2 regions of the Arthrobacter sp. MYb224 genome follow, and region 2 is predicted to be linked to the other one. Evidence: riboswitches for the same ligand, from Rfam matches in the RefSeq annotation. Region 2 holds a riboswitch; the other holds the start of a gene.
What was found. A riboswitch is a leader RNA that binds a small molecule or an ion and turns the genes downstream of it on or off. The one in region 2 is predicted to bind glycine.
Positions count from the first base shown of each region.

Region 1 (3,411 bases), on a different contig from region 2:
CAACGGTCAATTGCAGGCCTTCGCCGTCGGTTTCATGAAACCCACCGCGCGCAAGGACTACGGCTCGATCTTCGCCTATGGGCATGACGGGGCGAATTCGTCGCTGGCCTTCGCCGACCCGGCCTACCAGCTGGGCTTCGGCTACATCCCTTCGCGCAATGAAGGAGAAAAGGATATCTCGACCGGCGTGCGCCTGAGCCAGCTGGCCCGCCAGCTCATCTTGGCCAAGGGAGCGAAATGAAATTCCTTGCATTAGGGGATTCCTTCACCGAAGGTGTCGGAGATATCAGCATGGTGCGCCCTAACCGGGTGCGCGGTTGGGCCGACCGGGTGGCCGAGGTGCTGGGCACCCAGGGCGACTGGGAATACGCGAACCTTGCCATTCGCGGCAAGAAGATCTCCCAGGTCATCAACCAGCAGCTCGACGCCGGGCTGGCGTTGGAACCCGATCTGGTGACCATCTATGCAGGGGGCAACGACATTCTGCGCCCCAGCGCCGATCTGGACGCGCTCATGCGCGGTTATGACGGGATGGTCCGCCGATTTGCCGAGTCCGGCAGCACCGTGGTGCTGTTCACCGGGTTCGACACCGTGGATTCCCCGCTATTCAACAAGACCCGTCCGCGGACCGCCATCTACAACGAGAAGATCCGCGAAATCGCTGACACCCATGGTGCGCTGGTGGCCGACTACTGGCGCTGGCGGGAATTTTCGGACCTGCGCTACTGGGCGGGGGACCGGCTGCATATGAACGAATTCGGCCACGCGTTGATGGCGCGCAAGGTGCTCGAACTGCTCGGCAGGCACGGCATCGTTGAGCCCGAATGGGCCGGGCAGATCAATCTTCCGGGGTTGCCGCAGCTGCCGGTCAACTCCCGTGGCGAGAGATTACGCGAGGATATGGGCTGGGTGAAGGAGCATTTGGGACCCTGGATCAAGCGCCGGCTGACGGGCACGTCCTCGGGAGACTCCTTGCCAGCGAGATATCCCGCCTATGTAAAACTCGCTCAAGGCTCCAGTGCAAGTTAATTTGTGAATCGAACCGAGCCGCCGGTCTTGGATAGAAGCATGCGGTGCAGGTAAGATGGTGATGTGTTTTGGATCATCAGATCCACGGCACAGCCTTCGACGGATGGCGGGAGAGACCCGTTCACACCATGGATGGGCGCCGTAGGAGCAATTCCTCCCCAGGAAACTCTCAGGCCCCCGTACCGCCATCACGAGGCAACTCTGGAAAGAAACCGGCCCGTTCCGGTTCACCGAAGGTGCAAGCGCCCGGCTTTGTAGGTCGGATGCGTAAAACTCTCAGGTTATGCAACAGGGATGGGGAGGGACAGAGACCTTCCTTTGGCATGCGCCAAGACAGATCCCCCTGGAGATAACTGCACCATGACTATTACGCAGACCTCGGCATCAACGAGTAGCGAATTCGTGTCCCGCCACATTGGCCCACGTCCGGCCGATGCAAACCACATGCTCCAGACGCTGGGTTACTCCAGCCTCGACGAGCTGATCGACACCGCAGTTCCGGCCGACATCCGCCAGGGTGCGGCATTGGATCTTCCTGCTGCCCTGAGCGAAACCGAAGCGTTGGCTCACCTGCGCAACCTGGCATCCAAGAACGTGATGAAGACCCAGATGATCGGCCAGGGCTTCTACGACACCTTCACGCCAGCGGTGATTCGCCGCAACATCGTGGAAAACCCGGCCTGGTACACCGCCTACACCCCGTACCAGCCAGAAATCTCCCAGGGCCGCCTCGAAGCGCTGCTGAACTTCCAGACCATGGTCATGGACCTGACCGGCCTGCCCATCGCCAACGCCTCGATGCTCGATGAGTCCTCATCGGCGGCCGAAGCCGTGCTGATGATGCGCCGTTCGAATAAGAAGAAGGCCAGCGGCAAGACCGTGCTGGACTCGAACATCTTCCCGCAGACCATCAAGGTCATCGAAGGCCGCGCCGACGCGCTCGGCTTCGAAATCGAAGTTGTTGACCTCTCCCAGGGTCTGCCGGAAGGCGACATCTCGGGTATCGTGCTCCAGCAGCCGGGCAACGACGGCTCGATTGCCGACCACAAGCAGATCATCGCCGCCGCCAAGGACGCCGGCGCGATGGTCACTGTCATCGCCGACCTGCTCTCGCTGACCATGATCACCCCTCCCGGTGAACAGGGCGCGGATATCGCAGTGGGCAACACCCAGCGCTTCGGGGTGCCGCTGTTCTTCGGCGGACCGCACGCTGCCTACCTCGCCGTCGGCGCGGGCCTGCAGCGCTCGATGCCCGGGCGCCTGGTCGGTGTCTCCACCGATGACGCCGGCACCCCCGCCTACCGCCTGGCACTGCAGACTCGCGAGCAGCACATCCGCCGCGAAAAGGCCACCTCCAACATCTGCACCGCACAGGCGCTGCTGGCCATTTGCGCCTCGATGTATGGCGTCTACCACGGCCCGGCGGGCCTGAAGCAGATCGCGACCCGGGCGCACAACCACGCTCGCGTCATCGCCAGCTCGCTGGTTTCCGGCGGCTTCACCCTGGCGTCCGACTCCTTCTTCGACACCGTTGTGGTCAACGTCGAGAACGCGGAAGCGGTCATCGCCAAGGCGGCCGAAGCCGGCATCAACCTGCGCAAGGTTTCCGAAACCCAGGTGGGCATCTCCACCGATGAGGCAACCACCGCGGATATCGTGCGCACCCTGGTCGAGGTCTTCGGCGTTGAGCTGTCCGTACCGGAGGGCTTCGAGATCCCCGAGGCGCAGGTGCGCACCAGCGCCTACATGACCCACCCGATCTTCAACACCATCTCCTCCGAGACCCAGATGATGCGCTACCTGCGTCGCCTCTCGGACCGCGACCTGGCCTTGGACCGCACCATGATCCCACTGGGCTCATGCACCATGAAGCTGAACTCGGCCGCCGAGATGGAATCCATCACCTGGCCGGAGTTCGCCACGATCCACCCCTACGTTCCCGCCGAGCAGTCCATCGGCTGGCGCGAACTGATCACCGACCTTGAAGGCCGGTTGACCGCCATCACCGGTTACGCCGGCATCTCGATCCAGCCCAACGCCGGCTCGCAGGGCGAATACTCCGGGTTGCTTGCCATCTCCGGCTACCACGCCTCGCGCGGCGAATCCCAGCGCAACGTCTGCCTGATCCCGGCTTCGGCCCACGGCACCAACGCGGCTTCGGCCGTGCTGGCAGGGATGAAGGTCGTCGTGGTGAAGACCGCAGCGGACGGCACCATCGACGCAAACGACCTGGATGCCAAGATCGAGGCCAACAAGGACGTCTTGTCGGCCATCATGATCACCTACCCATCCACCCACGGGGTCTACGACGCCGACGTGCGTGAGGTCTGTGACAAGATCCACGCCGCGGGCGGCCAGGTCTACATCGACGGCGCGAACATG
Region 1 covers NZ_PCPU01000010.1:122,221-125,631, forward strand. Annotated here, with positions in the region: gene CQ017_RS16105 (serine hydrolase domain-containing protein) at 1-241, shown strand, start outside; gene CQ017_RS16110 (SGNH/GDSL hydrolase family protein) at 238-1,029, shown strand; glycine riboswitch at 1,127-1,224, shown strand; gene gcvP (aminomethyl-transferring glycine dehydrogenase) at 1,390-3,411, shown strand, end outside.
Region 1: it holds a riboswitch for glycine, as region 2 does, so the genes downstream of both, gcvP (aminomethyl-transferring glycine dehydrogenase) here and cycA (D-serine/D-alanine/glycine transporter) in region 2, are expected to answer to the same signal.

Region 2 (3,411 bases):
CGATTCCTACCCGGTCTCGCCGCTCTAGCCTGCGCAATTCTCGTCGCCCCGGCGGCCCCAGCAATTGCGAATTCCGCGGGCTCCGCAGAGTCTGCTTACACTTTTGGTGTCATTGGAGACATCCCTTACGGCGCAGCCCAGCTGGCCGAATTCCCCAGCATGGTCAGTGAACTCAACGAGCAAGACGAGCTTCGCTTCATTGCCCACGTTGGAGATATCAAGGCAGGTTCCGAGCGGTGCACCGACGAACGCCTGGGCCTAGTCAGGAAGGAACTGGACAGACTTCAAACTCCGCTGGTATTCACCCCGGGCGACAACGAATGGGTTGACTGCCACCGTGCCAATAACGGTGCCTACAACCCGTTGGAGCGATTGGATACCCTGCGTGAGATGTTCTTCCCGGTCGAAAACAAGACCTTGGGCGGCACCATGCGGGTAGATTCCCAGGCTGACATCGGTTTACCGGAAAACGTTCAATTCACGAAGAACCGTATCGCCTTCTCCGTGGTGAACGTCCAAGGTTCCAATAACTCCTTGGCTCCGTGGACTGGGCTCGGACTGACCGAACCAACCTCCGAACAGCTGGAAGAAGTCGCGCTGCGCACCGAAGCCAACCTCGACCAACTGGCCGAAACATTCGCCAATGCGAAACGATCCCAGGCGCGCGCCGTAGTGGTGATGACCCAGGCAGATATGTTCACCCCCGGGTTCGAGGATGATTCCCTGGCAAACCCCGAATCCGTTTCAGGCTTCAAGTCGTTCGTCGAGGCCCTGGCCAACGAATCAGCAGCCTTCGGCGGACCGGTGTATCTGGTCAATGGCGACAGCCACGTGTTCAACGAAGATGCGCCGCTGGCCGCCGGTTCACCGTGGCTAGAGGTCTACGGCGTTGACCCGGTTCCGAACTTGCAGCGGGTCACCGTCGAGGGCGCCGCAACATCAAGAGAGTGGCTGCGCGTGAGCGTCGCGCCCAACTCAGCACAGGGTGCAGAAATTCTCAGCTGGGAGCGCGTTCCCTTCACCAACTAATTTCGTCGAGGAGGCGCCGCCCTAGCGCATCCGCTCAGCGTGCAAAGCGAATAAGCACCGCGCACACAGTAGCCAAACAGTTGCCGCCCCTAGAGTGGTAACTACCTTCCTCAAAGGTGCGAGTGATGAACCAGAGCCCAGCCCATTGGCTGGGCTCTAGTTTTTAATTACCGGCGGATAGTTCGGGCCGGCGATTCCAATCTAGGTACGATGCCCGGCACTTGCGACAGGTAGAACTACACCGAGGCCGCCGCGTTGCGCGCAGCATCGGGAGAAAACGAAACACCTTCGGCGTACGCAGCCAACATCCAGAACAATTTTTCAGGAAGCCGCTGCAAAATTTTCATACTTATTTCGTCCTAAAGCTGATCCGCGAATATGCTCCCCTCTTTCTGACCAGTAAATTTCACTCTGTTCAAAGTATGTGCAAATTATTATCCGGCGGCACCGTGCGTACTTGGCAACAAAACGCTTCATATTTAAAACGAGCCCCTCCCCCAAAACCGCCCAATGCCGGGCTCAGGCCTGAGCAAGCCATAGATTGCTCACGCAATAAACTCCATGCCGGTTTGCGCAAGCAGAAAAGAGCCGGGCATACTGTGACTGCAATCACAAGCAGTACGCCGTTGACGCGTGGCGGGAGAGTCCCGCCCAAGCCAAGGGCGGGCGCCGTAGGAGCAATTCCTCCCCGGGAAACTCTCAGGCACCCGTACCGCCACGACGAGGCGAATCTGGAAAGCAGTATGGACTAGTCCATACTCACCGACGGAGCAACTCTCTGACCCCTCACCGGGTCGAGGCGAAAACTCTCAGGTCTTCAAACAGATTGGGGAGGAACTAAGAACCGTGCCGCACCGTACGCACCCGATTCGAAAGTCCTCCCTTTGGCAAACTATCTCCGCGTTCGCTTCGGGCGGTCCCTGGCTGGACCTCGCCCGCTACGTTGCGGCGCAGAGAAATTTGTCCCGGAGTCTGACGGTTCGAGTGCGAACGTAGATCTGCCACAACGTGACGAAACCATTAGTGATTCGCCATGGCACCTCATCGAAGCACCTCACCACTCCTGGAAGGCAGCAGCATGAGCGATACCAGCTCTTCGCCCAAACTCGAACGCGGGCTCTCAAATCGTCATATCCAACTCATCGCAATCGGCGGTGCCATTGGCACCGGATTGTTCATGGGCTCGGGTAAAACCATTTCGGTTGCCGGGCCATCTGTCATCTTCGTTTACATGGTTATCGGCTTCATGCTGTTCTTCGTCATGCGTGCCATGGGCGAACTGCTGCTTTCGAACCTGAACTACAAGACTTTCGCGGACTTCGCAGGTGACCTGCTCGGCCCGTGGGCCGCGTTCTTTACCGGCTGGACCTACTGGTTCTGTTGGGTAGTCACCGGCATCGCAGATGTGGTGGCCATCGCGCACTACGTCGCTTTCTGGTGGGGGAACCTTCCGCTCTGGATCCCGGCACTCGCATGTATCGCGTTGTTGCTGGTACTGAATCTGGCCACGGTGAAGGCCTTCGGCGAAACCGAGTTCTGGTTCTCCATGATCAAGATCGTGGCCATCTGCGCGCTGATTGTTGTTGGCCTGGTCATGGTCATCACCAGCTTCGGGCACAACGGTGCTACCGCGTCCTTCAACAATCTCTGGACCGACGGCGGAATGTTCCCGACCGGCTTCATGGGCTTTGTTGCAGGTTTCCAGATTGCAGTATTCGCATTCGTGGGAATTGAGTTGGTAGGCACCACCGCTGCCGAAACAAAGGACCCCGAGAAGACCCTCCCCAAGGCCATCAGCTCCATTCCTATCCGCATTCTGATCTTCTATGTGGGTGCGCTCATCATCCTCATGGCGGTTCAGCCATGGCGCTTGTTCTCCGCCGGAGAATCCCCCTTCGTGGGCATGTTCGCCTTGGCCGGGCTGGCCGGTGCGGCGGGCATTATCAATTTCGTGGTGCTCACCAGCGCGACGTCCAGCGCGAACTCGGGCATCTACTCGACCTCCCGCATGATCCGCGGCTTGGCCCTTGAGGGCGATGCGCCGAAGGCCTTCGCCCAATTGTCCGAAAACAAGGTGCCGCGCAACGCGCTGATGTTCTCCTGCATGTTCCTGCTGGCCGGAGTGGTGCTGCTCTACAGCGGCGATTCGGTGATGGTAGCTTTCACCTTGGTCACCACCGTAGCGGCCCTTTGCTTCATGTTTGTTTGGTCGATCATCTTGGTCAGTTACCTCGTGTACCGCAAGCGCCGTCCGCACCTGCATGCGCAGAGCAAGTTCAAGATGCCCGGTGGCACCTTCATGCCCTATGTGGTGCTGGCCTTCTTCGGATTCATCCTCTGGGCGTTGACCACGCAGAGCGATACGCTGTCGGCACTGCTAAT
Region 2 covers NZ_PCPU01000002.1:280,425-283,835, reverse strand. Annotated here, with positions in the region: gene CQ017_RS04465 (metallophosphoesterase) at 1-1,029, shown strand, start outside; glycine riboswitch at 1,657-1,754, shown strand; gene cycA (D-serine/D-alanine/glycine transporter) at 2,108-3,411, shown strand, end outside.